Regions from separate parts of the Mesorhizobium sp. M1D.F.Ca.ET.231.01.1.1 genome, predicted to be linked through region 1. Evidence: predicted binding sites of a transcription regulator. Region 1 holds the regulator's gene; each other region holds the start of a gene.
What was found. Region 1 encodes PhoB, which activates phosphate uptake and scavenging genes when phosphate is short. Its sites were predicted from a motif close to TGTCATNNANCTGTCAT; they were not measured.
Positions count from the first base shown of each region.

Region 1 (9,951 bases):
CGCGCGGATTGGAGATGTGCGCCTCCTCGCCGTTGACGAAGATCTGGCCGGCGTCGCGCTTGTAGGCGCCGGACAGGATCTTGATCAGCGTCGACTTGCCGGCGCCGTTGTGACCGAGCAGCGCCACCACCTCGCCCGGAAAGAGATCGATCGAGGCATCGTCGACGGCGCGGATGCCGCCGAAGGCGATCGAGATGTTGCGCATGTCGATCAGCGGCGTGCCGGTGGGAGCTGTCTTTTCCATGGTCGCGTCTCCTCCCTGAAGTTCTTGCTCAGACTCGCTTTCGGTAGACGGTATCGAGCCAGACGGCGACGACCAGAACCGCGCCGACGACTATGCTTTGCAGCGGCGAGTCGATGCCGAGCAGCACCATGCCTGACTGCAGCGACTGCATCAGCAGCGCGCCGAGCATGGCCCCCAGCACGGTTCCCGAGCCGCCGGCGAGCGACGTGCCGCCGATGACGGCGGCGGCGATGACCAGCAGCTCGTCCAGCGTGCCCAGCGCGTTGGTGGCGGCGTTGAGGCGCGCCGACGAGATGGCGGCGCTGATCGAGGCCAGCACGCCCATGATCATGAACACCTTCATCGTCACCCAGCGCGTGTTGATGCCGGCGAGCGAGGCCGCCTCCGGATTGCCGCCGATGGCGAAGACATAGCGGCCGAAGCGGGTTCGCCGGGTGATGAAGGTCATGACAATGCCGACCGCGACCGCCATCAGCACCGGTATGGCGATGCCGTGGGCGATGAACAGACCGCCTTCGGGAATGGTGATGCCGTTCTGCTGGGCGTACTGGCGCACGATGCCGACCGGCCACGGATAGGAATTGGCGACTGAGACCGCGCCGAGGATGGCGGCGCAGGCGACGACGCCGAGGAAGACTTCCGCCCACACCGGACGCAGCGGGAAATTGAACCGCTTGCGCTGCGAGCGGCCGTTGAGCAGCGCGAAGGCGACCGCCGCGCAGGCGACGACGCCGACGACCCAGCTCGCCGTGGCGCCGATCGAGCCGCGCGGTCCGCCGCCCATCAACTGGAAGGTGGCGTCGAGCGGCGCGACCGTGCGGCCGCTGGTGATCATCCAGGCCATGCCGCGCCAGACCAGCAGGCCGCCCAGCGTGACGATGAAGGCCGGCACCTCCATATAGGCGATGATGAAGCCCTGGAACGCGCCGATCGCCAGGCCAAGCACCACGCCGGCGGCGAGCGCGATGATCCACAGCAAGGGATTTCCGAGCTCGAGACCGATGACCCGGATCAGGAATTCGGCCTGCGCCACGCCCATGATCATGCCGACCACGCCTTCGACGGAGCCGACGGAAAGATCGATATTGCGCATGACGATGACCAGCACCATCCCGGTCGCCATGATGGCTACCGAGGACGTCTGCACTGACAGGTTCCACAGGTTGCGCGGCGTCAGGAAAAGCCCGCCCGACAGGACGTGGATGCCGATCCAGATGACCAGCAGCGCGCCGACCATGCCGAGCATGCGCGTGTCGAGTTCGGTTGCCTTGAGGAAGCGGCCGGCGGCGCTGAGTTCGGCTGCGCGTGCCCGGTCCGCGGCGACCGTGCTTGAGGTCGTATCGGTCATGATTTCCTCCCACCGGTTTGCCGTCTGGCGCGGTTGCCGGAACATGATTCTATTGGCTTTCCCGGCTCACTTGAAGCCGGAAGCCCGTTGCGAAACGAAGCTTGATGGACGCCGCGGCTTATGGGCCGCGGCGCCTGGTCTTCAAACTGGAAGGCCTGCCTCAGTTGCAGGCGGCGACGGCGCCCGCGGCAACGCCGGCGCAGACCTCGTCCTTCTTGATCCAGCCGGCGTCGATGACCACGTTGAGATTGTCCTTGGTGATTGCCACCGGGGTCAGGAACAGCGACTTGACAGTGTTGCCGCCCGGCGTGGTGAAATCCTTGACGCCGGCGATGTCGGTCATCTTCTTGCCGTCGGCGAGCGCCGAGGCGATCTCGGCGGCGTTCTTGCCGAGTTCGCGCGCGTCCTTCCACACCGACACGGTCTGGGTGCCGAGCGCGATGCGGTTCAGCGCGGCGTGGTCGCCGTCCTGGCCCGACACCGGAACGGTCCCGGCGAGGCCCTGCGCCGTCAGCGCCGCGACGACGCCGCCGGCGGTGCCGTCATTGGCCGCCACCACCGCATCGACCTTGTTGTCGTTGGCGGTCAGGAACTGCTCCATGTTCTTCTGCGCGTTGGCGGGCAGCCAGCCGTCGGTATAGGCCTCGCCGACATTCTTGATCTTGCCGCCGTCGATGGCTTCCTTCAGCACTTCCATGGAGCCGGCGAACAGGAAATCGGCGTTCGGGTCGGCGCCCGAGCCCTTGATGAAGACATAGTTGCCTTCCGGCTTGACCTTGAACACTTCGCGGGCCTGCATGCGGCCGACTTCCTTGTTGTCGAAGGTCAGGTAGAAGACGTCCTTGTTCTCGATCAGCCGGTCGTAGCCGACGACCGGAATGCCCTCGTCCAGCGCCTTCTGCACCGCCGGCCCGACGGCCGACGCGTCCTGCGCCAGCACGATCAGGGCATTGGCGCCCTGCGAGATCAGGCTTTCGACGTCGGTCAGCTGCTTGCCCGGATTGGACTGCGCGTCAGCGGAAATATACTTGTCGCCGGCCGCCTCGATGGCCTTCTTCATCGCCGCTTCATCGGTTTTCCAGCGCTCTTCCTGGAAATTCGACCAGGAAACGCCGATCACCTTGTCCTTCGCCTCGGCGACCGACGCAAGCGTCAACGACAAGGCGACACCCGCCAGCATGGCGGTTGCGAATCTCTTCATGATTTCCTCCCTGCGCCCTTGCGGCGCGACCCAGACTGGCCCGAAGGCCGGCACCGAGGCTTTTTTTCGAGCCTCGAAAAAATAGTGATCCAACGCCGAAGCGCTGTCAACTGCGACAATGATGGTTTTTGAGGTGGCCCGGACTTTTTTTCGAGGCCCGCAATAAATAATGACAGTCCCTGCCGCTTCTGCCACTATCCCAAAACAGTTCCAAGGAAGCGCGACGCTTTCCGCTGGAATTGAACGAGACAATTCAGGCGGTTCGACGGCACTGTCCGGACCTGAACCGATCTGGCGCGTCGCCGACGGCCATGCATTATCAAGAGGCCGCGCTGACCGGGAGGAAGAAATGTCGGTCGGAATCCGCCACGACGACCTGCGCCGGCGCAACCGCGCCATGGTGCTTTCGGCCGTGCGACAGGCCGGCCAGCCGTCGCGAACGGAAATCGCCGCAACCACCGGGCTCAGCCACTCGACCATTTCGGCGATCAGCGCGGACCTGATCCAGGAAGGCATCCTGGCCGAGAGCAAGCCGAGCGAGACCGCTTCCCTGAAGCGCGGCCGGCCGCAGGTCGGCCTCGCCCTCAATCCCGAGGTGGCGGCGGTGGTGACGGTGGTGCTGTCGCTGAATTTCCTCTCTGTCGCGGTCATCGACTATGCCGGCCAGGTCATCGCCGAGGAGCAGCGTCGCCTCGATACCCTTACCATGCCGCGCGAAGAGCTGATCGGCGAATGCATTGCGATCGTGCGGCGCCGGCTGGAGGATCCGGACCTCGATGTCGGCAGCGTCGCCCGCCTCGCCATGGGCATCCAGGGCATCACCGATTCCCATGCCCGCGCCATGCTGTGGTCGCCGATCACGCCGCTGACCGACATTCCCTTCGCCGACATCCTGGAAAAGGAATTCGGCATCCCGGCGACCATGGAGAACGACTGCAACATGATGGCGGTGGCGCTGCAATGGCGCGACCCCGACCGCTATCGCGACAATTTCATCGCCATCCTGCTCTCGCACGGCATCGGCATGGGGCTGGTGCTGAAGGGCGAGCTGTTCACCGGCACGCATTCCTCGGGCGGCGAGTTCGGCCACATGATCCACCGTCCGGGCGGCGCGCTCTGCCGCTGCGGACGGCGCGGCTGCGTCGAGGCCTATGCCGGCAACTACGCCATCTGGCGCAGCGCCATGAAGATGAGCGAGGATGCCGAGCCAGTCGATGTCGGCGATGCCGACATGCGCGCGCTCGCCGCCAAGGCGCGCGAGAAGGATGGTCCGGAGCGCGAGGCCTATCGCCGGGCGGGCGAGGCCCTGGGCTTCAGCCTCGGCAGCCTGTTCGCGCTGATCGACCCGGCGCCGGTCGCCATGGTCGGCGTCAGCGCCGCCGCCTTCGACCTGATCGAGCCGGCGCTGCGCGAGGCGATCGCCCAGACCGCCGGCGGCCAGCATTCGCAGTCGATCTCCTTCGATACCGAGCCGAACGAATTGCCGCTGATCCGCGAAGGCTGCGCCATGCGCGCGCTGACCTTCGTCGACCAGGAGATCTTCGCGCCGGGCGTTCAGGCGAGGTCCGGCTCAACCGGGAAAAACGTCGCCTGACGATTAGGGGTGAAACCGATCATCTCTAAGCGACCGAATTTCCGACCTGCTGTATGCCAAATGCTGACATCGAGACCTTCAGGTCGATATCGGACAAGCGACCAAAGTCAACCTGCTTAGCTCGCTTGCCCGGTCGCAATCGCAGCTAACCGCGCTTCTTCGCGCGCGATCAGCGCTTGATACCGTGGATGGCCGTGGAGGGGCATCAAATCGGGCTCTCGCGTGATCCACATGAGATGTTTGGGCGGAGCTCTGCGAACGCAGGTCTCCAATAGATCGATAGCCTGATCCAGCTCGCCCATCTGGGCAAAGGCGCATGCAATATTGTGGTGGTCCATCACGTCATCCGGCTCAATCGTCAACGCTCGCGCGGCCCATTCCTTGGCGCGGGCTTTCTCTCCAAGGTGGGCCAATGCGATAGCTCCTATCGCAATGGCACGTGCGTTGTCGGGGTGCAGCGCGATCTCCCTTTCGACGCGCTCCAAAATCCGACGTGCAGCAGCCCTGAGTTCGTCATGCCGGCCTAACATTCGATAACAATCAGCCGCAATGCAGGGAGCCCAGTAGTCTGCTTCAAAAAGCCGGGTGGCGCGCTCGGAATGCTCGATCGCGTCTTCGTAGCGGCCGAGGTAATGGCAGGTCACGCCAAGGTTAGCCCGCACCTCAAACGAGTCCGGTTCCAGGCGCAGCGATTCCTGCTGCGCCGCCAGCGCCTCATCGAAGCGCCCCATCTCAGCCAGTGCTCGCCCCCTAGCAGTATGAGCCTCGGCCAAAGTTGGATCGATCGAGAGCGCCTTTTCGGCGGCTGATAAGCCCGGCTCTTCTGACCTTCCCCTGAAATGCAGGCCCGCCTGGCAGAGGGCGACCAAAGCCCAGGCGCGAGCGTAGTCAGGGTCGATTTCCAGCGCTCGCCGGCAAAAGCGAACAGCGATCTCCAGGTTTCTCGCTCCCTGCTGCGTCCGGTAATACCGGCTTTGGAGATAGAGCTGATAGGCCTCCGGGTCCTGCGTCGAGCGGCTCTCGATCGCTGTCTTCTCGGCTGGCAGCAGCCTAATCTTCAGCGCCGCCACGATGGCCTGCGCGATTTCGTCTTGCAGCGCAAAGATGTCTTTCAGTTCGCGGTCATAGCGCTCGCCCCAGACCTGGCTGTCCTTGCTCGCGTCGATCAGCTGCGCCGTGATCCGCACCCGCCCGCCAGCCTTGCGCACGCTGCCTTCGACGACGTAACCGACCTTCAGCCGCTGAGCCAGCTGACCTATTTCGACGGCCTTGCCCTTGAACGTGAAGGTGGTGTGGCGCGACAGCACGTTGAGCGTGGAGACCTTCGAGAGGTCGGTGATGATGTCCTCGGTGATACCGTCGCTGAAGTATTCGTGCTCGGGGTCGCCGCTCATGTTGACGAAGGGCAGAACGGCGAGGGAGGGCCCTCCGGGAATCAGGAGTGCCGGATTCACTTCCGCTCCTTCATCTTGGGGCGGGTCCTTCGCCGGGACCACTGGTCCGACGAACCGATAGCCGCGGCGCGGGAGCGTCTCGATCCAGCGCTCGCCGCCGGGTTCTTCCCCGAACACCCGGCGGAGTGCCGCGATCTGGGCAGTCAGGTTGCTTTCTTCAACGGCGAGACCGGACCATCCGGCATCCATCAGCGCAGCCTTGGAGACGGGTGCACCCGCTCGCTCCACCAGCACGCGCAGGAGCGCAACCGCTCGCTGCCCCAATGCGAGGGGCTCGGCATTTCGAAACACGATTCCCGTCTCGGTATCGAGGCGGAACGGTCCCATTCGGTGGATCATCACCATGGGCCGAAATCTACCCGACTTCGGAAACTTTTCCGAACTCTTTCAGGAGCATTTCGGGTCTTTCCGCCGGAGAAGGCAGAGACTGCATAAACATTTCCGGGAGGTTCGACATGACAACGAGTGTGAAGTCCCTGCCGCCATACGCAAGGCCGCATGCCTGGCGCCACTGGTCCTCTTCTGGTGTCGGCCGCGTTCTCGGCAAACTGGTGGGCTGGTGCCAGGATGAAGTATTCCGGATCGCCGTGATCGAGGAACTGAATAGGCTCAACGACCACTATCTCGAGGATGTGGGTATCGATCGCAGTGACATCGGTCCGATCGTCGATGCAACGGTGAAGCGCCTGCGGGAAAGCCGGAGGAAGGCTTGAGGCCAGGCGAGCCGGGCCTCATGCATATCCCCTGCATCGCCACTACTGCGGCATCGGCAACCGCCTGCTATTGAGTTCTGCCCCTGGAACATGATTTCGATCCATCGGGATGGCGGGGCTCTAGCCTAGTCTTCCCGGATCGCGTAACCCGCCCCGCGGATGGTGCGGATGACATCCGGCATGCGGCCGTTGTTGACCGCCTTGCGCAGGCGTCCGACATGTACGTCCACCGTGCGTTCGTCGATATAGATCGTCTCGCCCCAGACATTGTCGAGCAGCTGGCTGCGCGAGAACACCCGGCCGGGATGCCGCATCATGAATTCGAGCAGCCGGAACTCGGTCGGGCCGAGCCTGATCTCGCTCTTCTTGCGGTAGACGCGGTGCGATTCGCGGTCGAGCACGATGTCGCCGACCTTGAGCACGCTGGACAGCACCTCCGGTTTGGCGCGACGCAGCAGCGCCTTGACCCGGGCCATGAATTCCGGCGTCGAGAACGGCTTGACCAGGTAGTCGTCGGCGCCCGTCGAGAGGCCGCGCACGCGATCGCTTTCCTCGCCGCGCGCCGTCAGCATGATGATCGGCAGCCGTTCGGTCTCGGGCCGCATCCTGAGCCGCCGGCAAAGCTCGATGCCGGAAACCGCCGGCACCATCCAGTCGAGCACCAGAAGGTCAGGCACGTTCTCCTGCAGGCGGATCTCGGCCTCGTCGCCGCGGGTCACCACCTCGACCTGATAGCCTTCGGATTCGAGGTTGTAACGGAGCAGCACCCCCAGCGGCTCCTCATCCTCCACCACCATGATGCGTGGCGCGATCATATAGAGCTACCTTCGCTGTCAGGCCGCCGGCGCCGACATCGCCGTCTCGTCCTGTTTCGGACGGTTCGCGGGCAATTGCGTGCCGGTCAGCACATAATAGGCGTTCTCGGCGATATTGGTCACATGGTCGCCGATGCGCTCCAGATTCTTGGCGCAGAACAAAAGATGCGTGCAAGCCGTGATGTTGCGCGGGTCTTCCATCATGTAGGTCAGGAGCTCGCGGAAGACGGAGGTGTATTTGACGTCGATGCGCTCGTCGTCGTTGCGCAGCTTGGCGAGCGCCGTGGCGTCGCCCGCCGTATACTCCTCGATCACGCCCTGGACCTGGATCAGCACCAGCTGCGCCATCGAATCGATGGAGTGCGAAAGGTCGCGCGGCGCGGCGCTGACGCCGACCGAGCCGACGCGCTTGGCGATGTTCTTGGCAAGGTCCCCGATGCGCTCGAGGTCGCCGGCCATGCGGATGGCGCCGACCACGCTGCGCAGGTCGTCGGCCATCGGCTGGCGTTTGGCGATCAGCGTGATGGCGCGATCGTCGAGCTCGCGCTGCCGCGCGTCCATGATGGCATCGTCGGAGACCACACGTTGCGCCATCGCGTTGTCGGAGTTGAGCAGAGCCTTGGTCGACGCGCCGACCATCGACCCGGCAAGATCGCCCATGTCACGGATAAGCTGGCTGATCTGCCTCAGATCGTCGTCGAAGGAAGCGACCGTATGGGCCATGGTGATGTCCTCGTATGAACTCAGCCGAAGCGGCCGGTGATGTAGTCCTGGGTGCGCTTCTCGCGAGGCGACGTGAAGATCTTCTCGGTCCGGTCGAACTCGACCAGCTCGCCGAGATACATGAACGCCGTCTGCCGCGACACACGCGCCGCCTGCTGCATGTTGTGGGTGACGATCACGATCGTGTAGTCGGCCTGCAGCTCGTCGATCAGCTCCTCGATCTTGGCCGTCGACAGCGGATCGAGCGCCGATGCCGGCTCGTCGAGCAGGATGACCTCCGGCTTCACCGCCACCGTGCGGGCGATGCAGAGCCGCTGCTGCTGGCCACCCGAAAGGCTCTGGCCGCTGGCGTTGAGCTTGTCCTTGACCTCGTTCCACAGCGCCGCCCGCTTCAGCGCCGACTCGACCCGGTTGTCCATCTCGGCCTTGCTGATCTTCTCGTACAGCCTGACGCCGAAGGCGATGTTCTCGTAGATCGACATCGGGAACGGCGTCGGCTTCTGGAACACCATGCCGATCTTGGTCCTGAGCAGGTTGAGGTCCTGCGAGCGGTCGAGGATGTTCTTGCCGTCGAGCAGCACCTGGCCTTCGGCGCTCTGCTTCGGGTAGAGTTCGTAGATGCGGTTCAGCACGCGCAGCAGCGTCGACTTCCCGCAGCCCGACGGCCCGATGAAGGCGGTGACGCTGCGCTCCGGCAGCGACAGGTTGATGTCCTTCAGCGCCTTCGACTGGCCATAGTAGAAGTTGAGGTTCTTGACCTCGATCTTGGCCTTTTCGACGGCCGTCTCGGCTACGTTAAGGTCGGTGGACAACATCGGTTTCATCTGTCCTCTCTGCGTCCGGTAAGGCTGCGGGCGAAAATGCTCAGCCCGAGAACCGTCAGGGTGATTATGAGTGCGCCCGTCCAGGCCAGTTGCTGCCATTCCTCATAGGGGCTGAGCGCGAACTGGAAGATGGTCACCGGCAGGCTGGCCATCGGCGCGTTGAGATTGCTCGACCAGAACTGGTTGTTGAGCGCGGTGAACAGCAGCGGCGCCGTCTCGCCTGAAATGCGAGCGATCGCCAGCAATATGCCGGTGACGATGCCGGATAGCGCGGCACGATAGGCGACGGAGCGGATCACCACCCAGCGCGGCGCGCCGATGGCGGTGCCGGCTTCGCGCAGCGCGTTGGGCACAAGGTTGAGCATGTCCTCGGTGGTGCGCACCACGACGGGGATCACCAGGATGGACAGCGCCACCGCGCCGGCGATCGCCGAGAAATGCCCCATCGGCCGCACCATCAGCTCATAGACGAACAGGCCGACGATGATCGACGGCGCCGACAAAAGGATGTCGTTGATGAAACGCACCACCGTGGTGAGACGCGAGAAGCGCCCGTACTCGGCCATGTAGGTGCCGGCCAGCACGCCGATCGGCGTGCCGACGATGATGCCGATGATGGTCATCACGATGCTGCCGTAGATGGCGTTGAGCAGGCCGCCGGCGTCGCCGGGCGGCGGCGTCATCTCGGTAAAGACCGCCAGCGAGACGCCGGAGAGGCCCTTGTAGATCAGCGCGCCGAGGATCAGCGCCAGCCAGGCAAGACCGATGCCCGCGGCGATGACGCACAGCGCCATCATCACGGCGTTCTTGCGCTTGCGGCTCTGGTGGAGCGATGCGGCTGTCGACATCGGTCAGGCTCCCGTGCGGCTATCGATGCGCAACAGCATGTAGCGTGCGAGCGCGAGGATGATGAAGGTGATGATGAACAGGATCAGGCCGAGCGAGACCAGCGAGGACGTATACAGCTCGCCGTCGGCCTCGGTGAATTCGTTGGCGATGGTCGCCGAGATCGTCGTGCCCGGCGCAAACAGCGAG
Region 1 covers NZ_RZOZ02000002.1:251,914-261,864, forward strand. The annotation lists gene EN874_RS07580 (ATP-binding cassette domain-containing protein) at 1-244, opposite strand, end outside; gene EN874_RS07585 (sugar ABC transporter permease) at 273-1,592, opposite strand; gene xylF (D-xylose ABC transporter substrate-binding protein) at 1,753-2,793, opposite strand; gene EN874_RS07595 (ROK family protein) at 3,143-4,387, shown strand; gene EN874_RS07600 (winged helix-turn-helix domain-containing tetratricopeptide repeat protein) at 4,504-6,186, opposite strand; gene EN874_RS33645 (DUF1127 domain-containing protein) at 6,297-6,554, shown strand; gene phoB (phosphate regulon transcriptional regulator PhoB) at 6,680-7,369, opposite strand; gene phoU (phosphate signaling complex protein PhoU) at 7,388-8,092, opposite strand; gene pstB (phosphate ABC transporter ATP-binding protein PstB) at 8,113-8,916, opposite strand; gene pstA (phosphate ABC transporter permease PstA) at 8,913-9,764, opposite strand; gene pstC (phosphate ABC transporter permease subunit PstC) at 9,768-9,951, opposite strand, start outside.

Region 2 (9,951 bases), on a different contig from region 1:
GCCTCGCCGCCGAAGGCAAAGCGATCATCGTCATCTCGTCGGAAATGCCGGAACTGCTCGGCATCACCGACCGCATCTATGTCATGAACGAAGGGCGTATCGTCGGCGAAATGGCGGCAAGCGATGCCAGCCAGGAAAAAATCATGCGCGCCATCGTTCGGGGAGAAGGAAAAAAAGCATCATGAGCACAGAAAGCGCTCCCGCGCCGCAAAGCGGCGCCGCCGAGGACGTCAAGCATGGTCCGCGCATCGCCGTTTCGGCGCTGACGACAAATCTGCGCGAATACGGCCTGATCATCGCGCTGATCGTCATCATGCTGTTCTTCCAGTACACGACGTCGGGAACGCTGTTCAAACCGGTCAACCTCTCGAACCTGGTGCAGCAGAACTCGTTCATCATCGTGATGGCGCTCGGCATGCTTCTGGTGATCGTCGCCGGCTATATCGATCTCAGCGTGGGATCGGTCGCAGGCTTCATCGGCGCTCTTGCGGCGATGATGATGGTCATCTGGCCGCTTGGGATATTCAGCAATCCGCTCGTGGTCTCGATCGTGTGCCTGATCGTCGGCGCCCTTATCGGCGCCGCGCAAGGCTACTGGATCGCCTACCACCGGATACCGAGCTTCATCGTGACGCTGGCGGGCATGCTGATCTTCCGCGGCATCTGCCAGGCCCTGCTTGGCGGCGGCTCCTCGGTCGGCCCGCTTCCCGACAGCTTCAAGGCGCTGAGCTCCGGCTTCATCCCGGACGTCATCGGCCCGCTGACGCTGATCCCGCCGACGGTGAACGCCGCCGGCAAGACCATCGTCGGCAGCGGGCTGACGCTGCACATGACGACGATCGTGCTCGGCCTGGTCGCCGTGCTTGCCTATGCCTATTTCGGGCTAAGGGCCCGCCGCAAGCGCGAGCGGCATGGCTATGAGGCCGAGCCCTTCCCGCTTTTCGTCGTCAAGACGCTGGTGGGCAGCGCATTGGCGCTGTTCCTGGTGTTCCAGTTCGCCAGCTACCGGGGCCTGCCGGTGGTGCTTCTGGTGATGGGCGTGCTGATCTCGCTGTTCGTTTTCGTCACCAAGCGCATGACGATCGGCCGCCGCATCTATGCGATGGGCGGCAACGCCAAGGCGGCGCAGCTGTCCGGCATCAATACCGAAAGGCTGACGCTGCTCGTCTTCATCAACATGGGCGTGCTGTCGGCGCTCGGCGGCCTGATCATCGCGGCCCGCCTCGGCCAGGCGGTGCCGGCGGCCGGCCTCGGCAGCGAGCTCGACGTGATCGCCGCCGTCTTCATCGGCGGCGCCTCGGCGATGGGCGGCGTCGGACAGGTCATCGGCGCCGTGGTCGGCGGCTTCATCATGGGTGTCATGAACAACGGCATGTCGATCATGGGCGTCAATGTCGACTGGCAGCAGGTGGTCAAGGGCCTGGTGCTGCTCGGCGCGGTCATCTTCGACGTCTACAACAAGAACAAGGCTTAACGGCTGAAGACAAGGACTAAGGAGGCATACGGGTTCTAGATCGCGGAGCTGCCGGCAACCCGTCGGCGCGAAGAAGTCCCGAAAGGACCAGGCCCGCGAGCGCAATCCGGCGCAGGAGTTTCAACCGTGGCACGGATCGGTTCCGGGCCGCGCGGTCAGGGTTTGCCGCCGGCAGCCGGGCCAAGGCAAAAGAGAGAGGGTTTCATCATGCTGATTTCCCAGATCCTCGACGACGCCGAGACGATCCGGGTCGTTGCCCGCAGCGGCGGCAAGACCCGGATCATCAACGGCGCGCGCAGCGTCTATTCGCTGGCGATGGAGGCCGCCCGCACGGGTATCGGTCTCGAAGCCCTGATCGAGCGCAAGGGCTACGGCGAGACGGTCGATCTCGATGCCGCCTACAAGAAGGGGCGGCTGGTGTCGCCGATCAACCATCCGGACCCGGCGCATTTGCACCTCACCGGCACGGGCTTGACCCATCTCGGCTCGGCCGCGACGCGCGATTCCATGCACAAGAAGCTCAGCGACGGCGAAGAGCAGCTCACCGATTCCATGAAGATGTTTCGCATGGGGCTGGAAGGCGGCAAGCCACCAAAGGGCCAGATCGGCGTGCAACCGGAGTGGTTCTACAAGGGCAACGGCACCATGGCGGTGGCGCCGGGTGCTGCGCTGATGTCGCCCGCCTTCGCGCAGGACGCCGGCGAGGAGCCGGAGATCGCCGGCATCTATGTGATCGGCGACGACGGCGCGCCGTTCCGTGTCGGCTTCACGCTGTCCAACGAGTTTTCGGACCACGTGACCGAGCGGGTCAACTACCTGTTCCTCGCCCACTCCAAGCTGCGCAACGCGTCGTTCGGGCCGGAGATCCTGATCGGCGACCTGCCCGCCGACATCAGGGGCTCATCGCGCATCTGGCGCGACGGCAAGGTGCTTTGGGAAAAGCCGTTCCTGTCGGGCGAGGCGAACATGTCGCACACCATCGCCAATCTCGAGCATCACCACTTCAAATATTCGGCGTTCCGCCAGCCCGGCGACGTGCATGTGCACATGTTCGGCACCGCGACGCTCTCCTTCGCCGACGGCATCAAGACCGAGGCCGGCGACGTGTTCGAGATCGAGGCCAAGGATTTCGGCCTGCCGCTGCGCAATCCGCTGGAGATCGAAAAGCCGGTGAAAGTGGCCGTGAAGGCGCTTTGAGGTGAAAGCGTGATCTCCCCCCTCGTGGGGGAGATGGCCGGCAGGCCAGAGGGGGGCGCTGTCCCGCCAGCGTTCGCAATCCAGCCGGCTCTGCCTGCGGACTGTCTTCTTGGCTACAGTAGAGGTTGGCGATCCTTCGCGCCCCCCTCTGCCCTGCCGGGCATCTCCCCCACAAGGGGGGAGATTGGCAGCTTCAACCTCAATAAATATCGAAGTCGAAATATTTCGCCTGGATCTTCTTGTAGGTGCCGTCGGCAACGATGGCATCGATGGCCGCGTTCAGCTTGTCGCGCAGCGCGGTGTCCTCCAGGCGCACGGCGATGCCGGCCTCAGTCTCGGTGCCCTTGACGTCGCCGACCAGCTTGCAGCAGCCGTCGCTCGCCTTCTTCAGCCAGTCGACCAGCACGAACTTGTCCGAAATGACGGCGTCGAGCCGGCCGTTCTGGAGATCGGTGATCGCCTCTTCCTGGGTCGGATAAAGCTTCGCCTCGGCGCCGGCCTTGCCATATTTGTCCTGGGCATAGTCGGCCTGGGTGGTCGAGGCCTGGGCGCCGACGGTCTTGCCGGCGAGCGCCGCCGGCTCGGTGGAGGCGATGTCGCTGTCCTTGAGCGCCACCAGCGCAAGCGGCGTCGTATAGTATTTGTGGGTGAAGGCGACCTGCTTCTTGCGCTCCTCGGTGATGCTCATCGAGGCGATGATGGCGTCGAACTTCTTGGCCTGGAGGGCCGGAATGATGCCGTCCCAATCCTGGGTGACGATCTCGCACTCGACCTTCATCTGGGCGCAAAGCGCATTGGCGATGTCGATGTCGAAGCCCTCAACCTTGCCGTCCGGCGTTATGGTGTTGAAGGGCGGATAGGCGCCCTCGGTGCCGATCTTGATCTTTTCCGCCGCGATCGCGGAACCGGCGCCAAGCGCCAACATGGCGGCGACTGTCGCCGATACGATCCATCTGGTTATCTGCATTTTTTGTCTCCCTCAGTCAGGCGTCTAGATTGGTGAGGCGCAGCCAAGCATGGCGCGCCCAGCCGGGCAAGCGGTGTCTGACGTGAACTGTCAGCGCGCGGCGCGGAAATGCTTAGAGAGCTTAAGCCCCTGCGCCTGGTAGTTCGAGCCGAGGTCGCTGCCATAGAGCGCCTGCGGGCGCTTGAGCATATGCTCGTAGACAAGGCGTCCGACGATCTGGCCGTGGTCGAGGATGAAGGGCACCTCATGGCTGCGCACCTCGAGCACCGCCCGGCTGCCGCTGCCGCCAGCGGCGGAGTGGCCGAAACCGGGATCGAAGAAGCCGGCATAGTGGACGCGGAACTCGCCGACCAGCGGGTCGAACGGCGTCATCTCGGCGGCATAGAGCGGCGGCACATGCACGGCTTCGCGCGAGACCAGGATGTAGAACTCGTCCGGATCGAGCACCAATTCGCCGGCGCCGCTCTTGTAGAGAGGCTCCCAGAAGTCGACGACATCCTGCGCGGCGCGCTTGTCGACGTCGACGAGGCCGGTGTGGTGCTTGCCGCGATAGCCGACCAGGCCGTCCTTGTCGCCGTCGAGATCGATCGACAGTGCTATCCCGCCGCCGGAGATGTTGGGTGGCTCGGTGGCGACCAGCATCTCGGCATGGTGGAGATCGCGCAATTCGCGCTCCGACAAAAGCGCATTGCCGGTGCGGAAGCGTATCTGCGACAGGCGCGAGCCGGCGCGCACGACGATCGGGAAGGTGCGCGGGCTGACTTCGAGATAGAGCGGACCATGATAGCCGGCCGCGATCTTGTCGAACTCGTGGCCGCGGTCGGTCATGACGCGCGTGAAAATGTCCAGCCGTCCGGTCGAGCTCTTCGGATTGGCCGAAGCCGACACGTTTGAAGGCAGCGCCAGGCTTTCCAGCAGCGGCACGATATAGACGCAGCCCGTCTCCAACACCGCGCCCTCGGCGAGATTGATCTCGTGCAACTTCAGCCGGTCGAGCTTGTCGGCCACCAGGTGATCGGGACCGGGCAGGAAGGAGGCGCGCACGCGGAAAGCCTTGTCGCCCAGCCTCAGATCGAGGCTGGCCGGCTGAATCTGATTGGTATCGAGCACGCGCGGCGACTTCAGCGCGCCCGCCTCAAACAGCGCCGCGATGTCCTGATCCGGAAGAATGCCTGTCTGCCGCAAAGGCTGGCTCCGTTCCAACTGGTACAAACCTCTTAATCAAGCCGGCAATTGACGCAAGCGCGGTGCGGGTCTAAAGGGTCGTTATCCCGTGGTGATTTGGCCGGTCGGCTTGCAGCCACGTTAAACAAGTCGCTAAAGGACCGCTGGCCGCAAGGCCGTATGGACCGGTTGCGACATCGCGGCCGGTTTTTTTGTGTTTGGATGTTCTTTGCGAGTGGAATTAGGGCGATGACGAAGACGCGCAACTGGAAACCTCAGACGGCACTCGTGCATGGCGGGACGCTGCGTTCCGGCTTCGGCGAGACCGCCGAGGCAATGTACCTCACCCAGGGCTATGTCTATGAGACGGCGCAAGCCGCGGAAGCCCGTTTCAAGGGCGAGGAGCCGGGCTTCATCTATTCGCGCTACGCCAATCCGACCGTGGACATGTTCGAAAAGCGCATGTGCGCGCTGGAAGGCGCCGAAGATGCCCGCGCCACCGCTTCCGGCATGGCGGCGGTCAGCGCAGCGCTTCTGTGCAGCGTCAAGGCCGGCGACCATATCGTTGCCGCGCGGGCGCTGTTCGGCTCCTGCCGTTGGGTGGTCGAGACGCTGGCGCCGCGCTACGGCATCCAGGCGACGCTGATCGACGGCACCGACATCGCCAATTGGGAAAAGGCGGTCAGACCGAACACCAAGCTGTTCTTCCTGGAGAGCCCGACCAACCCGACGCTGGAAGTGGTCGACATCGCCGCCGTCGCCGCTTTAGCCAACTCGATCGGCGCGCGCGTGATCGTCGACAATGTCTTCGCCACGCCGCTGCAGCAGAAGCCCTTGCAGCTCGGCGCCCATATCGTTGTCTATTCGGCGACCAAGCATATCGACGGACAGGGCCGCTGCCTCGGCGGCGTCATCCTGTCGGACAAGAAATGGATCGACGAGAACCTGCACGACTATTTCCGCCACACCGGCCCGAGCCTGTCGCCCTTCAACGCCTGGACGCTGCTCAAGGGCCTGGAGACGCTGCCGCTGCGGGTGCGCCAGCAGACGGAAAGCGCCGGCAAGATCGCCGACTTCCTGGCCGACAGGCCGGAGATCGCCCGCGTCATCTATCCGGGCCGCGCCGACCATCCGCAGGCGGATGTCGTCAGGAAGCAGATGTCTGGCGGCTCGACGCTGATCTGCCTCGACGTCAAGGGCGGCAAGCAGGCGGCGTTCGCCTTCCAGAACGCGCTCGACATCGTGCTGATCTCCAACAATCTCGGCGACGCCAAGAGCCTGATCACCCATCCGGCGACCACGACGCACAAGAACCTGAGCGACGAGGCGCGCGCCGAACTCGGCATCGGGCCTGGCACGCTGCGTCTGTCCGTGGGGCTTGAGGACACCGACGATCTGCTGGCCGACATCGAAGAGGCGCTAAAGGCGGCGAAGTAGCGGCAGCAAAGAGCGGCCTTGAGCCGCAGCCGGCTCAGGCAATCTCTTCGAGTTCGGTCATCTCCCCGGTGCGGATCGTCATGGCGTTGCCGCGCCATTCGACGACACCGCCCAGCCAGCCGCGCGCCCAGATGGTGGGGAGCATCGCATCGCGAACGATCATTGCGGTCACGCTGCGCGGCGACAGGTACCAGCCCTTGGACCAGGCAAGCAGGCATTCCGGCACATAAGCGATCGCCAGCACGCAAAGCGCGGTCGTAGGCAGGCTGGCGCCGGCACCTGCCGCCGCGATCAGCGCGAAATTGAGCGGCACGACCATCCCGGTCAGGATCTCGGGCGCGAAGAACAATGGGAAGGTGACGCGGCGCAGCCGAGCCCAGCGCGCCTGGCGCGACCAGATCTCGGCGAGCGTGCGCTGGCCGAGCGGCTGCTCGAAGGGCGAGGCCACGAGATTGACCCGTAGGCCCAGGCCGTTGACCAGCTTGGTCGCCGCCGCATCCTCGGCGATCTCGGCGGCCAAAGCCTGGATGCCGCCATGGGCATCGAGCATCGGCTTGTTCCACAGCATGCTCTTGCCCTGGGCGAAGCCAAGGCCGAGCGCCTCGCCGGCATATTGCCAGCGCGCCTGCAGCGTGTTGAGGAAGGCGCATTCGACTTCGGCCCAAAAACCGTCCGGCCGCGAGCCGACCGGTGTCGAGCAGACGAGACCGGTGTCCGGCCGCCAGGCCGCCATCAGATGCTGGACATAGTCCTTGGGCATCAACACGTTGGAATCGGCAAGGATCACCCAATCGTGCCGGGCCGCCTGCCAGCCCTTGACGCAGTTGTTGAGCTTGGGATTGGCGCTGATCCTGTCATCGCCGACGAGCAGCCTCGCCGGAACCTTGGGGAAGCGCGCGATCGCGGCATTGATCAGTCCGACCACGGGATCGTTGGCATGGGCGACGCAGAAGATCAGCTCATAGCGGGGCCAGTCGAGCGAGAAGGCGCGGTCGAGCGTCTCCCCGGTGAACGGCTCGACGCCCCGCGACGGAACGACGATGGAGACCGGCGGCTGGTTGCCGGAGGACGCAGGTATGACGCGACGCGCCTTCAGCCGCGAGGAAGCGAACAGAATGCTGGCGAAGTTGGAAAGAACAAGGGCTGACGAGGCAAAGGCGGCTGCGAGAGTCAGTTCCATCGAGATCTGGTCACTCCGGAAAGGCCGCCCGCGGCGTTTCATCAGTCGACGGAGCGCCCGAGTCGCCCACACGGTTTGTGCACACCAACATTGTCATGTGTCACTTAAATGACATTGTTTGTCGGCACGTGCGGTGGAAAGCCGGCAGGATGGACGGCGCTAGCGTAACAACCGCGAAGCGCGACAAATGCTCCCAGCGGCGGCAACCGGAGTGGCACATGTATCGCGCCGTCACGCGCAACATCGAAGTGCAGGTCAGGCCGTTCTACCTGGAGGACCGTTCGGACCCGTCCGAGAACCGCTATGTTTGGGGCTACCAGGTGACGATCGACAACCGTTCGGACGAGTTCGTGCAGCTTCTGTCGCGCTACTGGCACATCACCGACGGACGCGGACGCGTCGAGGAAGTGCGCGGCGCGGGCGTCGTCGGCGACCAGCCGGAGCTCAATCCCGGCGACAGCTACCAGTACACGTCGGGATGCCCGCTCTCGACGCCGTCCGGCATCATGGTCGGCCACTACACGATGCGCAATGGGCGCGGCGAGACGTTCGACGTCGCCATCCCCGCCTTCTCCCTCGACATGCCGGGGACGAGGCGCACGGTGAACTAAGGGCGAAATCCTACGCGGCAGCCTCTTTCTCCCCGTTTACGGACCGTTTACGGGGAGAAATGCCCGGCAGGGCAATGAGGGGCGGCGCCAGGTTTGAGATTTTCTTTCGCACAAAGCGAGGGCGCTTGCATGGCCAACGCCGGCGCTGCCCCTCATCCGCCCTTCGGGCACCTTCTCCCCGTGGAACGGGGAGAAGGAAGGGCATTTCACTCGCCCGCGAACTCCGCCGGGTCGAAGTCGTACTGCGTCGAGCAGAATTCGCAGGCGACATGGATGCCGCCGTCCTCGGTCGAGTCCTTGATCTCCTCGGCCGAGAAGCCTTCGAGGAGGCCGCGGATCTTCTCGCGCGAACAGGAGCACTGGTCGTCCACCGGCACGCTGCGGAAAACGCGCACGCCATGCTCGTGGAACAGCCGGTAAAGCAGCCGCTCGGCGCCCACCGTCGGGTCGATCAGTTCCGTCGGCTCGATGGTGCCGAGCAGCGCCAGCAACTCCTGCCAGGAATTATCGGCCGGATGGTCGGTCACCTCGCGGTCGTCGCCGTCGCCGCCCGAAATGTCGGGAATACGCATACGCTCGGGCGCCTGCGGCAGAAACTGCGCCAGGATGCCGCCGGCGCGCCACTGCTCGCGCGCGCCGGCCGGGCCGGGCGTCACCAGCTTGGCGACCGACATCTTGATCTCGGTTGGAATCTGCTCCGACTGGCGGAAATAGGTGCGCGCGGCATCCTCCAGCGTGGTGCCATCGAGCTGGACGATGCCCTGATAGCGCTGCGTATGCGCGCCCTGGTCGATGGTCAAAGCCAGGACGCCGTTGCCGAGCAACGCCTGCTGCGAGGTTTCGCCGGCGGCGATCAGCGCCTGCAGCCGGTCGGCGTCGAAGCGCGCATAGGCGCGCAGCGCATGCGGCGTGGTGAAATCGGCCACCAGCATATCGACCGGACCGTCGGTGCGGGTCTGCAGGATGAACTTGCCCTCGAACTTCAGCGACGTGCCGAGCAGCACGGTGAGCACGCAGGCTTCCGCCAGCAGCCGTGCGACCGGTTCGGGATAATCGTGGCGGCTGAGAATAGCGTCGAGCATTGGCCCGAGCTGCACGGTGCGGCCGCGCACGTCGAGCGGCGCCACTTCGTAAGGCACGACATGATCGTCGCCGGCGAAGCCGAATTCACCGAGTTTGGGTTGATGTTCAGCCAATGGACGGGTTTCCAGCATGACAAAGCTCCAGGGCGCGTCCATGCCGCTTTCCGGGCGGCATGCGTCGAAGCGCGTTCGATTTACGTGATGGCCCGCAAATAGGCATCGCGTAATCCTGGATCAAGACAACCTGGTTCAAGCCGGGCCCGATCAAGCGCCCAGGCACCAGGCCAGCACCGCCTTCTGGGCGTGCAGCCGGTTCTCGGCCTCGTCGAACACCACCGAATGCGGCCCGTCGATGACCTCGTCGGTGACCTCCTCGCCGCGATGCGCCGGCAGGCAGTGCATGAACAGCGCATCGGACTTCGCCCTGGCCATCAGCGCGGCATTGACCTGGTAGGGCAGGAAGACGTTGTGGCCGCGGGCGCGATGTTCCTGGCCCATCGACACCCAGCTGTCGGTCACGACGCAATCCGCCTGGTCGACGGCCTCCTCGGCCGTGCGGGCAAACCTGACCTTGCCGCCATTGGCCTTCGACCAGTCGACATATTTCTCGAAAGGCTCGCTGCCTTCGGGCACCGCGACATTGAGATTGAAGCGGAACCGCGCCGAAGCTTCCAGGAGCGAATGCAGCACATTGTTGCCGTCGCCGGTCCAGGCGAAGGTCTTGCCGGCCACCGGGCCGCGGTGCTCCTCGTAGGTCATGATATCCGCCATCAACTGGCAGGGATGGGTATCGTCGGTCAGCCCGTTGATCACCGGCACGGTGGCATTCTGGGTCAACT
Region 2 covers NZ_RZOZ02000011.1:186,623-196,573, reverse strand. The annotation lists gene mmsA (multiple monosaccharide ABC transporter ATP-binding protein) at 1-185, shown strand, start outside; gene mmsB (multiple monosaccharide ABC transporter permease) at 182-1,474, shown strand; gene araD1 (AraD1 family protein) at 1,682-2,671, shown strand; gene EN874_RS25605 (ABC transporter substrate-binding protein) at 2,871-3,638, opposite strand; gene EN874_RS25600 (2'-deoxycytidine 5'-triphosphate deaminase) at 3,729-4,823, opposite strand; SAM riboswitch at 4,902-4,979, shown strand; gene EN874_RS25595 (O-succinylhomoserine sulfhydrylase) at 5,052-6,239, shown strand; gene EN874_RS25590 (ceramide glucosyltransferase) at 6,274-7,419, opposite strand; gene apaG (Co2+/Mg2+ efflux protein ApaG) at 7,638-8,030, shown strand; gene EN874_RS25580 (Hsp33 family molecular chaperone) at 8,237-9,268, opposite strand; gene argF (ornithine carbamoyltransferase) at 9,377-9,951, opposite strand, start outside.
Region 2: EN874_RS25590 (ceramide glucosyltransferase) is a predicted target of PhoB. The motif match lies at 7,517-7,533, and genes of this name have one in related genera.

Region 3 (9,951 bases), on a different contig from region 1:
GTAGCTTGAAGAACAGCAGCACCCAGCCAAGTGCAATGGTGATCGCCGGAAACAGGATATGGAATGAAATATTCGCGCCGAACTGGATACGCGACAGAATGAGCGGGTCCATGGGCGACTCCGGCTGCTGCTATTCTTCGAGGATAGGCCTCGAAGGCACATCGGTCAAAGCGGCGCGGCGTCACGCGAGGCGCGTTGTCGCAGCGCCAGGCGGCAGCCGTCCCGGACTGGATAGACCTGGCGCGTGACGGCTTCTCGACGCCGGGGGGTCGCGCAACGCCGTTGCGCCGCCGGCCGGCGAGAGGCGCGTGGCCGGAACTGTCAGGAAAACCGTCGATTGCCGGTTTGCATAAAACGCCATCCGACCTATATCAGGTCACGTTTTCCAGCCGGCCGTTTTTCAGCATGTCATCCATCATCTCGATTTCCGGTGTCACGAAAACCTATGCCACCGGCTTCAAGGCGTTGAAGGAAATCAACCTCGATATCGAGCGCGGCGAGATCTTCGCGCTGCTCGGGCCGAACGGCGCCGGCAAGACGACGCTGATCTCGATCGTGTGCGGCATCGTCAACCGATCGTCGGGCACGGTCACCGTGGACGGGCACGACATCGGCAAGGACTATCGCGCCGCGCGCAACCTGATCGGGCTGGTGCCGCAGGAGCTCACCATCGACGCCTTCGAGACGGTCTGGGCGACGGTGAACTACAGCCGCGGCCTGTTCGGCAAGGCGCCGAACAAGGAATTCGCCGAGAAGGTGCTGCGCGACCTCTCGCTGTGGGACAAGAAGGACGCCAAGGCGATCACGCTTTCGGGCGGCATGAAGCGCCGGCTGATGATCGCCAAGGCGCTGTCGCACGAGCCGCGCGTGCTGTTCCTCGACGAGCCGACGGCCGGCGTCGACGTCGAATTGCGCCAGGACATGTGGGCGATGGTGCGGCGCCTGCGCGAGGACGGCGTCACCATCATCCTGACCACGCATTACATCGAAGAGGCCGAGGCGATGGCCGACCGCGTCGGCGTCATCAACAAGGGCGAGATCATCCTGGTCGAAGGCAAGGCCGAATTGATGCGCCAGCTCGGCCGCAAGCAGATGACGCTGGAATTGCGCGCGCCACTCACCGCGCTGCCGGACGGGCTGTCGCGCTATGCGCTGGAGCTGTCTCCCGACGGCGACCAGCTCACCTACATCTATGACAACCAGAGCGACCGGCCGGGCGTCGCCTCGCTGATCCGCGACCTCGAGGCCGCCGGCATCCAGTTCCGCGACCTCGACACCAAGAACAGCTCGCTCGAAGAGATCTTCGTCAATCTTCTGAGGCAAGAGCCATGAACCCGCGCGCGGCCATGAACCTTCGTGCAGTCTGGGCGATCTACCGGGTGGAGATGGCGCGCGCCTTCCGCACGGTGCTGCAGAGCATCATCTCGCCGGTCATCTCGACATCGCTCTATTTCGTCGTCTTCGGCTCGGCCATCGGCTCGCGCATCACCGAGATCGATGGCATCAGCTACGGCGCCTTCATCGTGCCGGGGCTGATGATGCTTTCGCTTTTGACGCAGTCGATCTCGAACGCCTCCTTCGCCATCTACTTCCCGAAATTCGTCGGCTCGATCTACGAGCTGTTGTCGGCGCCGGTCTCCTATCTCGAGATCATCATCGCCTATGTCGGGGGCGCGGCGACCAAGTCGATCCTGCTCGGCCTGATCATCTTGGCCACCGCGGCACTGTTCGTGCCGCTCAGGATCGAGCATCCGTTCTGGATGGTCGCCTTCCTGGTGCTGACGGCGGTGACCTTCAGCCTGTTCGGCTTCATCATCGGCATCTGGGCAAAGACGTTCGAGCAGCTGCAGCTGGTGCCGCTGCTGATCGTCACGCCGCTCACCTTCCTCGGCGGCAGCTTCTATTCCATCCACATGCTGCCCGGCATCTGGAAGACGGTCACGCTGTTCAACCCGGTCGTCTACCTGATCAGCGGTTTCCGCTGGAGCTTTTACGGCAAGGCGGACGTCTCGGTCGGCGTCAGCCTCGGCATGACGCTGGTGTTTTTGGCCGCCTGCATTGGGATCGTGGCGTGGATCTTCAAGACCGGGTATCGGTTGAGGAACTGAGGGCTGCCGTGTTCCCGAAATGGAGAGCGCGCAAGCTTTCGTGATTGGCCGGAACTCCTGTCCTGTCGTCATCCTCGGGCTTGACCCGAGGATCCATGCCGTGACCTCGAAACGCTGCCCCCGGTGCAAAATCCGCTTCTAGTATCCCTCGGCTGATGTAACGGCATGGATCCCAGGGTCTCCGCGACGCCGCTTCGCGGCTGCTTCGCCCTAGGATGACGAAGTTGCGAGGATTCGGCCAACCGCGCGACGTTCTAAATCGCCTTCATCAGCCGCAGCAGCCCCAGCATCTCCATCAGCGTTCCTTTGCGGAAGGCGATGTAGGTCGGCTCCTCCTGGCCGTGGAAGCGGCGCTTGAAGGCGGCCTGGCCCTGCAGGTTGAAGCGCGAGCGGTTGACCCAGGGCGACTGGTAGGCGCGCTGGAAGGCGCCGCGCCAGAAATTCGATTCGGCATAGCCGCTCGGCTCCACGTCGAGCAGCGGCGACAGGCCGAGCGTGACGACCGAAATGCCTTCCTCGCGAAAGCGGTCGACGGCGTATTTGGTCAGCCCGATTTCGGCATGCGAGGTGGCGTCGACATGCTTGCGCTTGAAGGCCGTGGTGTAGCCGATGACCTTGCCGCCGCTGAACAGCGGATCGAAATCGAGGATGGCGACGAGCTCGCCTTCGGGGCCATGCAGGACGAAGCGGCGCATGTCGGCACCGAGATGGTCGGCGAAAGGACGGTTGAGGAAGCCCATCTCCCAGCGCTTGACGATGCGCTCGCCGCGCCAGTTCTCGGACAGCCGCGAAACCTCGGCCAGCAGCATGTTGGCCTTGTCCTCGGAGAAGGTGAAGCCCTTCTTCGCCAGCCAGCGCTCGGAATAGCGCACGGTTTCGTTGCGCTTGCCGGAAAAATCATGCGCCGGCAGGTGCAGCCGGGTGTCGATGCCGAGCCGGTTGACCTGATAGCCGAGCCCGGCCAGCGCCTTTGCCGTGGCGGCGCCGATCTGGACGAACCAGGGGCCGCCGGCAGCCTCGACGAAGCGCTTGATGTAGCCGGGCCTGCCGGCCGGATCGACCACCGGATCGCCGAGGGCGAAATGGTGCTTCATCTTGGTGCCGAAGGCGATGTAGCCGTCGCCGTCGCTGAAATAGGACAGCTTCTGCTGCACGGCGGTGGAATAGGCGAGCGAGAAATCGCCATGCCGGCGAACCAGCGCCAGGCGCTCGAGATGTGTCAGCTCGCGGCGCGGCACCTTGGGCGCCGCACCTTCGAGAAACCTGTCGATATGGATACGCAGGGAGGGCATGAGCTTCCGCGTGCCGATGAACAGGGACCCGCGGCCCGCGGGCCTCGAATCAGTCGCCTGGCGCGACCGATCATGTCGCCAGCGCCATATAGGATGCTATCGACCGCGAATGAAGAGGGAATGTCCGCCGTCGGAAGCCGGCACTGACCATGCTTGCCAAGCCACCTTGCCAAATTCCATGTGATGTTATATATCAAGTTATGGTTCTGCTCCGGCGGGTTGCCTATGGAAGACATTCTGCGGTCCCTCGGCTTTCTCTGCCTCGGCAGCAGGCTGAAGCGCATCGGCGAGCAGCTGCAGGCCGACACGCAGCGCGTGCTCGACCGCCTGGATGTGCGGATCCAGTCGAGCCAGTACCCCTTGCTCGCCGCGCTCGACCGACTGGGGCCGCTGCCGGTCGGCGAACTGGCGCAATCCCTCGGCATCGCGCAGCCGGGCGTGACGCGAAGCGTGTCGCTGCTGGCCGACCTCGGCCTGGTCGAGGTCATGCAATCGAACGACGACCAGCGACGCAGGATCGTCTCCCTCTCGGCGAGCGGCCGGCGGCTGGTCGACACCGCCAAGCGCGACGTCTGGCCACGCATCGAGGGCGCGGTCGCGGAGCTGTGCGCGGACCTCTCCGGACCGCTGCTCGGCCAGCTCGCCGCCATCGAGGATCGGTTGGCGGCGATCCCGCTCGACCGCCGCGTGGACGAAGCCGGTGCCAAGGCCGTCGTGCGATGAAACACGTTCTCGACCGTCCCATCTGGAGCGCGCTTGCGACGCGCCATCAGGCTCTCGCGGAAGGCGACAATTTTGCCCGGCGGTACCGGCCGTCGATCGTTCCCTTCGCCGCCACCGCGGCCGACGATGCGGAAAGCCTGCTGGCCCTCGGCAAACTGCTCCCGCCGCTTGAAAGCGCGATCCTGGTCCAGACGGATCCGATCGCCCTGCCTGCCGCGCTTGCCGCGGTTTCGACCGCGTCCCTCGTGCAGATGGTTGCCGAGCGGCCGGTGCAGGCAGTGTCCGACCAGGGTGTGCAACCGCTGACGCGGGACGATGCGGCCGAGATGCTCGCGCTCGCATCGCTCACCAAGCCGGGCCCGTTCACACTGGAGGCCTTGAGCCTCGGCGAGTTCTGGGGTGTGAAGATCGACGGCAGGCTGGCGGCGATGGCCGGCGAGCGCATGAAGCAGCCCGGCTATTCCGAACTCAGCGGCGTGTGCACGCATCCGGATTTCCGCGGCGGCGGCCTGGCCAGGCTGCTGTCGCTCATCGTGGCAAACCGGATCATGGCGCGGGGCGAGGTTCCCTATCTCCACGCCTATGACAACAACGCTCTGGCCATCGGCCTCTACGAGTCTATCGGCTTCCGGTTGAGAACCACCCTGAACATGGCCGTGGTTCGACGCGCGGGGTAGCTGGGGAGTCGCGGATGCCCATCGACGACGTCGGAGGCCTCAGCCAATCCCCGACGTCTGCGATGGCTCTCCATGCCTCAGCCGGTCACACCCCGATCTTGCCGCCGCCCTGCCTGGTGATGGCGACGACAGAAGGCCGCACCGGCATGTCCGCCTTGAAGTCCGGCCAGCGGGTCGACGGATCCTCATAGTAGGACGGACGGCCAAAGCCCTCCCAGTCCTCGCCGCCGTCGCCCGGATGCTGGACGGAAACGAAAGCGGTCTGATCGTCCGGCGCGAACAGCGGGCCGCACATTTCGGCGCCGATCGGCACGCGGAAGAACAGCTTTGACGTCGCCCGTGCGGCGCCCTCGGTGTCGACCGCCCACAGGCCGTCGGTGCGGCCGGTGGCCTTCGGGCCCTGGCCGTCGGTGGCGACCCAGAGCCGGCCGGCGGAATCGACGGTGCAATTGTCGGGCATGCCGAACCAACCATGGGCTGTGGTCGCGGTCGAGAAGGTGGCGCCGACATCGGCAACGGAAGGATCGCCGCATTTCAACAGCACTTCCCACTTGCCCTTGGTGGCGGCGAAGTCGCCGCCGTCCTCGACGACCTCGATGATGTGACCGAAGGCGTTCGCGGCCCGCGGGTTGGCCGCGTCGACCTGGTCGGCCTTGCGCTTGGAATTGTTGGTCAGCATGACATAGACCTTTCCGTTGCCGGCATTGGGCTGGATGTCTTCCGGGCGGTCCATCTTGGTGGCGCCGAGCAGGTCGGCGGCGCGGCGGGTCTCGATCAGCACGTCGGCCTGGCCGGCGAAACCGTTCTCCGCCGTCAGCGGGCCCTGGCCAAAGACGATCGGCATCCATTCGACCGAGCCGTCCTCGGCGAACTTCGCCACATGCAGCGTGCCGTCGTCGAGCAGGTTCATGTTGGCCGCGCGGTCGCTCGGGTTGAACGTGCCCTTGGTGACGAATTTGTAGACATAGTCGAAGCGCTCGTCGTCGCCGAGATAGAAGACGACGCGGCCATCCTTGGCGACGATCGATTCGGCGCCCTCATGCTTGAAGCGGCCCATGGCGGTTCGCTTCCTCGGCACCGAAGTCGGATCGTTGACGTCGACCTCGACGATCCAGCCGAAGCGGTTGGGCTCGTTCGGCTCCTTGGCAAGGTTGAAGCGGTCGTAGTGGGCGCCCCATTCATAGGCGCCTTCCGGAATGCCGAGGCGCTTGTAGTTGGCGGCTTCCTTGTGGCCTTCCGGCAAATCGCCCGAGAAATAGCCGTGGATGTTCTCCTCGGCCATCACATAGGTGCCCCAGGGGGTGACGCCGCCAGCGCAATTGTTGAAGGTGCCGATGACCTTGGCGCCGGACGGATCGGCATTGGTCTTGACGCGATCATGCCCGGCGACCGGGCCGGAAAGCGCCATTTCGGTGGTGGACATGATGCGGCGGTTGAACTTGCCGTCGCGCACCACCTGCCATTTGCCGCCTTCCTTGCGGATCTCGACGATGGTGCCGCCATGCGCCGCCATCTCGACATCGACCTGCTCCTTCGAGAGCGGCGCCACCTCGGCGGCCTTCTTGCCGTCCTTCTCGACGATCTTGACGATACCGGGGAACATCAGATGCGGGTTGGTGTATTCGTGATTGACGACCAGGAGGCCATGCTCGGCCGAGCCATCGATCGGGATATAGCCGACATAGTCGTTGTTGTAGCCGAACTGTTTTGCCTGGGCCTCGGCCGCCTGTTTGGTCGGATCGAATTCCGGCGAATCGGCGAAGAGCGGGTCGCCCCACCGCAACAGCACGTCGGCGTCGTAGCCCGGCGCCACATGGTGCTTGTCGTCGATGCCGGCCTCGAGCTCCTCGAACTTGAAGGCGGAACCTTCGGCGGCGCGCGCATCGTCTGCCGCGACGAGCGCAAGCGGGCTGACGGTGGCGGCAATGGCCGAGACGGCCAGCGAACCCTTGAGGAAACCGCGGCGCGAGAAGCGCGCGGCGATGATCTCGCCCATGGTGCGGTTGTCGGTGGGATTGACGGGCGGGCCGTCATTTTCCTCGAGCAGGCTGGTGCGGAAGCGGTTCTCAGGGGATTGGGTCATAAGCTGTCCTCTGGCTCTTGAGGTGGCTGGAATGTGTGACCTGTCGATCCCTACAGGCGGCCGATCACATTTTCGTGACATCGGCACGATCAAGCAAGGTCGATTTGCCGACTGACGATTGTTCGCCTGCGGCCGCGCATGCGCCGGTGCCGATCACGGGCACGACAACCCGGCGAGCCGACCCACGAGCGGCCTCGGCCAAGGGTGCCAACCATGGCTGCGCGGCGTATTTTGCGACATCCGGCTTCGATCCCGTCGCGGCGCGCCTTGCCCGATGCGATCAGCTTGACGGCTTCGCGCGCTTCGGAAACAAGTGCGGCGACGGGCGCGGCGAAGGCCGCTTCAGGAGGGCTGAAAAGGTGAGTTTCTGGGGATTGGCGCAGCTTGGCGTTTCGACGGTGATCTTCCTGCTGGCGGCGATGGCGGCCAAACAATGGGGACTGGCGCCGAGCCTGACCAAGATCCTTTTGACGCTCGCGCTCTATTCAGCCGGCAATCTGATCATGCTCAGGCTGATCCGCGAGTTCGGCATGTCGGTATCGTTCAGCCTGTCGGCCGTGATCCAGTTGGTGTCGGTGAATGTCGTGGCACTGGTCTTCTTCGGCGAGCGATTGAACGCATTGCAGGCGACCGGCGTCGTGCTGGCGATCGCCGCGGTCGCGCTGATCACGCTCGGGCCCTATATGCAGCGGCTGTAGCCGGACCCAGGGCACTCGAATGAAATCGGCCGCCAACGCGTTGCTCAACAGAATGGAATTCCCGGTGCTCCTGGCCGGACTGGCGATCGCCTGCGGGCTGTGGGGCCTGCTGGAGCTCATGGAGGTGGCGCGCGCCACCACGCCGCACGCCTTCGACACGGAGATCCTGCTCGCCTTCCGCCATGCCGGACAGCCGGACAGCCCGATCGGTCCTCCCTGGCTTCAGGGCGCGATGCGCGACATCACCGCGCTCGGCAGCACCAGCGTGCTGGTGCTGATCACCAGCGCGGCCATCATCTACCTGGTGCTGATCCGGCGGCCGAGCACGGCGCTGCTGGTGTTCGTGGCCATTGCCGGCGGACAGGTGCTGTCCAGCCTGCTCAAGTTCGAGGTCGACCGGCCGCGGCCAGACCTCGTCTCGCATCTGGTCAGCGAGACTTCGCTCTCCTTCCCCAGCGGCCATGCCATGCTCTCGGCGGTGACGTATCTTACTCTTGGCTCGCTGGCGGCCCGCTTCCTGCCGGACCGCACGACCAAGGTCTTCGTGCTGGCGCTGGCCGTGCTCGTCACGGTGCTGGTCGGAACCAGCCGCGTCTATCTCGGCGTGCATTGGCCGTCGGACGTGCTTGCCGGCTGGTGCGCAGGCTTCGCCTGGGCCATGCTGTGCTGGCTGGCGGCGCGCCTGCTGCAGCGGCGCAAGGTGGTGGCCGACAGCGATTGATGCGCGCCCAAGCCAACTCTCGATGATGCTTGAGACATTGTAATATTTATATTATACATCGATATCGCACATACAGACATGGATTTCGGCCGATGATGACTGCCGCACAGATGCGCGCTGCGAGGGCACTGGCCGGCATCGACCAGAGAACGCTCGCCGAGCGCGCCGGGGTTTCGCTTCCGACCATACAGCGCATGGAAGCCAGCGAAGGCGTCGTGCGGGGCGTCGTCGATTCGCTGACGAAGGTCATCCAGGCACTCGACGAAATCGGCGTGGAGCTGATCGGCGAGAACCAGGCCAGCGAGCGCGGCGGGAGGGGCGTGCGGCTCAAGGCAAGCGCGGCGCAGGGCTGACCCGCAACCGACATCAAACGGAAACGACGTCGCGGCAACCGGCCGGCAGTGAGATGCTCAGACTGCCGCTTCGATCGGCTCGGCCAGTTTCGGGTTTGCGCGCGCGGCGATCAGGCAGCCGGCGACGATCAGGCATGCACCCTGCCAGCGTGGTCCAGGCCACCTCCTCGCCGAAGAGGAACCAGCCAAGCCCGATCGCCCAGATGAAGGCCGAGTATTCCGTCGGGATCAGATATTGCGCTTCGGCACGGGCATAGGACCAGCTCATCAGGAATTGGCCGGCGAGCGACAGCCCCGCCACCCCGACCAGGGGGAGCCAGAGATCCCTCGCCAGCGCGACGGCGAGCCACGGCGCGGCGAGACCAAGGATGATCGCGACGTAAAGGTTCTGGAACAGCATGATCTCGACCGGCTTGGCCAGCAGCGCCTGTCGCCGGGAGAGGATCAGATTGTAGGCATAGAACACCGTCGATACGAGCACCGCGGCGGTGCCAAGCAGGGCATCCTGCGCCTGGCCGGCCTGGCCGAACTGGCCGGCCAATATGATCGCGACGCCCGCGATGCCGGCGAGCGACGCCCACACGGCCTGCCGCCTTATACGTTCGCCCAGCAACAGCGCGGCGAGGAAAAGAGCGAACAGCGGCGCGACGAAGCTGAGCCCGATCGCCTCGGCGAGCGGCAGCCTGGCGAGACCCCAGAAGAACAAGAGCAGGACCGTGCAGACAATCGCGGCACGCAGCGCATGCAGCCTCAGCACCGGAAATGTCGGCTTCGAGCGCGGCCCTGCCGACCAGGCCGCGCCCGCGACCAAGGTCGAGACCATGCTGCGCCACAGCACCGTGTTGTAGACGCCCACCGCGATGACCAGGGACTTCATCGCCGCATCCATCCCGGACAGCAGGAAGATCGCCAGCGCGCATACGAGCACCGGGATCGTCGGGGAAACGGCGCCGGCCAGGCTTGATCTATTCACGGCTTCGCTCATGCCAGCCGGATATCCCGCGGCGGACGGCGCGGCCAGATGGCAGCGCCGTCGATACGCCGGTCCAATCCCCGATATGGCGGCCAATCCCGGATATGGGGGGCCAATCCTGGATATGGGAGGCCAATCCTGGATATGAGATCCAATCCTTATTGACGTCGTTCCCGCCGCGGCGGCTCTCAGTCGATCTTCAGCGCCGCGACCTCGCCTTCGTTCATCAGCGGCACCAGGATCTTCTCGCCGTCGGTGCCGATGTCGGCGCTGCCAGGCTTGAAGGTGGCGACGACCTCGGGCTTGCCGCCGGCATGGTAGCG
Region 3 covers NZ_RZOZ02000003.1:556,561-566,511, forward strand. The annotation lists gene EN874_RS12210 (cytochrome ubiquinol oxidase subunit I) at 1-112, opposite strand, end outside; gene EN874_RS12215 (ABC transporter ATP-binding protein) at 406-1,332, shown strand; gene EN874_RS12220 (ABC transporter permease) at 1,347-2,108, shown strand; gene EN874_RS12225 (phosphatidylglycerol lysyltransferase domain-containing protein) at 2,363-3,400, opposite strand; gene EN874_RS12230 (MarR family transcriptional regulator) at 3,626-4,123, shown strand; gene EN874_RS12235 (GNAT family N-acetyltransferase) at 4,120-4,800, shown strand; gene EN874_RS12240 (PhoX family phosphatase) at 4,886-6,883, opposite strand; gene EN874_RS12245 (hypothetical protein) at 7,243-7,581, shown strand; gene EN874_RS12250 (phosphatase PAP2 family protein) at 7,601-8,302, shown strand; gene EN874_RS12255 (helix-turn-helix transcriptional regulator) at 8,395-8,655, shown strand; partial or broken gene EN874_RS12260 (DMT family transporter) at 8,713-9,640, opposite strand; gene EN874_RS12265 (ATP/GTP-binding protein) at 9,817-9,951, opposite strand, start outside.
Region 3: EN874_RS12240 (PhoX family phosphatase) is a predicted target of PhoB. The motif match lies at 6,947-6,963, and genes of this name have one in related genera.